2 regions of the Paenibacillus sp. Marseille-Q9583 genome follow, and region 1 is predicted to be linked to the other one. Evidence: predicted binding sites of a transcription regulator. Region 1 holds the regulator's gene; the other holds the start of a gene.
What was found. The regulator CtsR, encoded in region 1, represses protease genes until heat stress. The targets are predictions, from matches to a motif close to ATGGTCAATAAAGGTCAAACA.

Region 1 (2,472 bases):
CCAGTAGCGAAGTTTCCCAAAAAGGTTGAAGTTGAGGGCAAGGTTAAACGGGATATCAAAGATATCGACGTGTTGGATAGCCTATACAATCGATTCGCTGTCAGTTATAACGGGACACTTAAGCGCGATTTGGGTTGGTGGGAGAACTCTGTTCTAGATGATGAAGGAAAGAGTGCGGTTTTTTACTCCAAGAGTGGTGAACCAGAGGGATATGTGCTGTATAAGGTAGAGAACAGAGAACTGGTCATTGATGAATTTGTTTTTTTGAATGAACAAGCTCGGCAGGGGCTGTGGACATTTCTTGCGAACCATGATTCGATGGTGACCGGTGCATCCTTAAAGCTGGTGCCTTCGGATGATATGTTACCTTTCTTGCTGCCAGATCCACGTATAGGACAAGAGAATTATCCTTATTTTATGGGGCGGATTGTTAATGCCAAGTCATTCATTGAAACTTACACCTTCAGAGGAAACAGTAGTCAAAAGAAGCAGCTTATATATATCGAAGATAAGTATGCAGCTTGGAATGATGGGTTATGGGCATGGAATATCTCTAATGAGGGCTCGGCTACTTTGACACGAGTGGAAGGGGAACGGGCGGAAGCAGACTTGAGCTGTGATATAGGCACTTTGACGGCCTTGATGCTTGGATACAAACGACCAACAGAGATGGCTCGTTATGGAAGTGTCTCTGGCCACGCAGCAGCACTGGAATGGTTTGAAGAAATTATTCCACAAGCACAGACAGCTTTATTTGATCATTTTTAAAAATATAAGAAAGTATAAGTTTCACGCTATACATTATCCTTATATTTCTCGCATAAACGCTTATCGTCCTAATAAGGATACCGAAGGCGTTTATTCTTGACAAAAATTAGGCTCTCCCCTTCGAAAGAAGTTGGGAGAGTTCTTTATTTCCGAATACATTCGCTGAAAAAAGTGAAAAATAAGAGAATCCACTTGGAATTAGCACAGAATATGTTATAATATTAAAAAGTCAAAGAAAGTCAAAGTCAACGAAGCTTAATGACAGCGATCCGATCCTTTGAACACGTGGGATTATCCACAAATGTTTAAGTTCAATTAAAGACCATTGTCATTATGAATGCAAGTTGCAATCGGTATTATAAAGATTTAAGCACTGGAGGATGAGTGATGCGCAATATCTCTGATATTATCGAACAATATCTGAAGAATATTTTGCATGAAAGTCCCGAAGGTACGGTGGAAATCCAGCGAAATGACCTGGCGGACCAGTTCTCATGCGTACCGTCACAGATCAATTATGTCATCAGTACACGCTTTACTCTGGAAAAAGGTTATGTGGTGGAAAGTAAGCGTGGTGGCGGGGGATATATTCGTATTCAACGTTTTGAATTACCACCAAACGTGGCACTGCATGCCCATTTAAACCATACTATAGGTGGCGGGATTGATCAGAACGCTGCTGAAGGGCTGATTTATCAGCTGGAGGAAGCTGGTTTTCTAAGTAAGCGTGAAGCGTGCCTTATGCGCGCTGCTGTTTCTCGGGAATGCCTAACGGTTAAGATTCCATACCGGGATGAGATTCGTGCCAAGATTATGAAGGCGATGTTAATCTCTTTGTTAGGCAAATAATTGTCAACCATAAGGGAGGGGCTTTCGCTTATGCAATGCCAGGAATGTGGCGTCAAGCCGGCAACACTCCACTTCACTAAGATCGTGAATGGAGAGAAGACGGAGTTTCATATCTGCGAGAGCTGTGCACGGGAGAAGGGTGAACTCATTCCCGGAACGGCTGGAGGATTCTCTATTCACAGTCTGCTCTCAGGTCTGCTTGATCTTGAAGGTGCCGGCAAGGAGAAGTCGGCTGCAACGAAGACAACGCAGAGTCTGCAATGTGAGAATTGTGGGATGACTTACTCCCAGTTTAGCAAATTAGGCCGTTTTGGCTGTAGCTCCTGTTATGAATATTTTAACAGCGCACTGGACCCGCTTTTTAAGCGAGTGCACGGCAGTACTTCACATGTAGGTAAGATTCCGAAACGTGCAGGAGCTCAGATTGTGTTTAGACGCCAAATTGATGAACTCAAGCAGGAATTACAGCAAAGTATTACACAAGAAGAATTCGAGAAAGCAGCGGAGCTGCGAGATCAGATTCGTAAACTTGAAAAAGAAATAGCACAAGAGTAAAGTCTTTGATATATAGGGGGGATATGACATGTCAAGTCTCCGATTTACTGAACAAGCGCTTAGTGATTGGATGCGTTCTGGAGGTAGTCACTCCGAGATTGTAATTAGCAGTCGTATGCGTATTGCCCGTAATCTAGAGCATCTTCCGTTCCCAATGCTGGCTTCCTTAGAGCAATCGGAAGAAGTATTAGAGCTACTGGCTCCTGTGTTTCATGAGGAAGCAGCTGCAGATTTCGGATCTTTTCAACTCCTAAAGCTTGATGAAGTGAATGAACTGGACAAAAAGGTACTGGTTGAGAA
Region 2 (2,472 bases), on a different contig from region 1:
TGACTCACAATCACCCGGCACCACAATAACTTTATCCAGACCGTACGTTGCCCGAATTTTCTCTTCCAGCTCATCCAGACCAAACAGGCTCTTAACGACCGGCTCTAGCAAATCAAGCAGTCTACGTCCAGCAGCGCTAATGCGCATGCCAACACTCTCGATCTCAATGAGCCCTTGCGATTTCAGAAGATCCGTCTCGGCACGCAGTACCCGCTCAGTCATATCAAGCGAAGCGGCAAGCGTTCTGCGTCCAATGATATCGGACAGCATGATCTGATGAAGAATCGTGTACCGTCTCTTAAGGGTTTCCATGAGATCAGGCAGAAGCTGCTTTTGGATATCTAATAAATTACGCATACTTTCACTCCTGCAACTTCGTCTTCCTCTATTCCCTTGTTCATGGTCTCAAAATGTCCCGGGTAAACTTTTTAAGTCCCACTCATATTCTAACCAAATATTGCTCGAAGTGCAAGTCTTCCGAGAGTAGAATTCTCAAGCGCTTGTCTTCTTATACATTTATAAGATTGGGAAAGAGGTTCAGCTCCAAAAAACCTGTCATTAACAATCCAGATTCTTTCGCTGAGTGAAACACAATGTATGCTTGTCCAACTTGAAGACAAGGGATAGAGCCTGAGCACAGTATTATTAAAAATATAAGAAATTTTAAGTTTCACCTTATATATTATCCTTATATTTCTACGAGAAACGGCTATCGTCAATAAAGGACGATAGCGTCGTTTCTTCTTGTCCATTGCAATTGCACAGAATTTGTATTATAATCATTTTTGTTGCGCCCGTGGTCCAATGGATATGACGTAGGCCTCCGAAGCCTGAGATCCAAGTTCGATTCTTGGCGGGCGCGCCATTAATTTCACCTTTGTACATAATTTAGTAGTGTCTATACTACTACTTAACCAAAGAGCCGCGTGTCGGCTCTTTTTTTTGAATATAAGTTTGACTTTCTTTGACTTTTTGTTTGAATTTGTTTATCATGTGGGTAATACGGCAAGAGTAAAAATGAATACATTTGAAGAACCAATATCAAGGAGGTTTTCCACGTGAGTTATATTCCTATGGTAGTAGAACAGAGCAACCGCGGTGAGCGCGCTTATGACATCTATTCCCGCCTGCTGAAGGACCGCATCATTTTCCTTGGAACGGAGGTTAATGACGTGGTAGCCAATTCTATCATCGCACAAATGCTGTTCTTGGCTGCCGAAGATCCGGATAAGGACATTCACCTTTACGTGAATAGCCCCGGCGGTTCCATTACTGCAGGTATGGCTATTTTTGATACAATGCAGTACATTAAACCGGATGTTTCCACCATCTGTGTAGGTATGGCAGCTTCCATGGGAGCATTCCTGCTTAACGCTGGCGCTAAAGGCAAACGCTTCGCACTGCCTAACAGTGAGATCATGATTCACCAACCTCTGGGTGGTGCTCAAGGTCAAGCAACGGATATTGAAATCCGTGCCCGCCGTATCCTCAAATTGCGTGATAAGTTGAATCGTATTCTTGCTGAACGTACGGGTCAACCGCTAGAACGTATTGAGAAGGATACAGATCGTGATTACTTCATGACTGCTGCAGATGCGGCAACTTACGGTATCGTTGATAAAGTCATCGAGAAAACACTGCCTAGCGGTGTGTAAGCTATAAAACAACACAAAGAGGCTGTGCCTATCCACTTGATGGTTAGCGCACAGCCTCTTTACTTTTCAGGGCACCACTTCATACGAATCTCAATTAAATCAAGCCACCATATCCAAGCGCATCGAGTTTCTCAGCAATCACACGGTAGCCTCGGCCATTCGGATGTAAGTGGTCAATCGATAATAGCCCTCTCTCATTTCCTGCAAACTCACTATAGATAGAAGCAAACCCACATACTCGGTTACTGTACTGTGAGGCATAGCGGTTAAACTGCCGCACCCACTCTGTAGCACCCACTACCTGAGGATAAGGATTATATAGTCCCACAATCCGAATGATAAAAGGTCTACGCGTTCCCGTCTTCAATTGGAAGAGGATACTCATAATTGCAGCAAAATTTTGCTTGCATTCTTGCAATGATCTTCGCAGCTCTTTAGATAAATTTTCAGGTTGTCTAGCAGCAGCCTTCGCAGCATGGATTAAATCGTTGCCACCGATGGATAGAGTGATGATGTCGGCTGCTCGAATGGCTTCGCGAGTCATTGCACTCCCCCGTAGCCGCTGTTCCAGTTCAGAAGTAGTCAATCCATTCACGCCCAAATTCGTAGAGGCTACATTAGAACGCAGTCTCCCTTCCGCCATTTTACGGTACACCGGTACAAAACCGTTCCCTGGCAGAGCGCCAAATCCAGTCGTCAAGGAATCGCCAATTGCAGTGTATTGATAGCTCATAGCTCTCCCCCGTTCATAAACTAGTTACTTCATTTAGCATATGATTTGGAGGTGATTCTGGTAAGGGGGAGATGTCCAGTGGTG

Region 2: a site for CtsR is predicted at 952-972, ahead of clpP (ATP-dependent Clp endopeptidase proteolytic subunit ClpP). Genes of this name have one in related genera too.

The regions. Positions count from the first base shown of each region.
Region 1 covers NZ_CDRJTB010000032.1:824-3,295, forward strand. Annotated here, with positions in the region: gene ACWNM1_RS15770 (GNAT family N-acetyltransferase) at 1-768, shown strand, start outside; gene ACWNM1_RS15775 (CtsR family transcriptional regulator) at 1,156-1,617, shown strand; gene ACWNM1_RS15780 (UvrB/UvrC motif-containing protein) at 1,648-2,172, shown strand; gene ACWNM1_RS15785 (protein arginine kinase) at 2,201-2,472, shown strand, end outside.
Region 2 covers NZ_CDRJTB010000057.1:6,936-9,407, forward strand. Annotated here, with positions in the region: gene ACWNM1_RS22170 (sugar-binding transcriptional regulator) at 1-357, opposite strand, end outside; tRNA gene ACWNM1_RS22175 (tRNA-Arg) at 791-865, shown strand; gene clpP (ATP-dependent Clp endopeptidase proteolytic subunit ClpP) at 1,059-1,655, shown strand; gene ACWNM1_RS22185 (GDSL-type esterase/lipase family protein) at 1,750-2,388, opposite strand.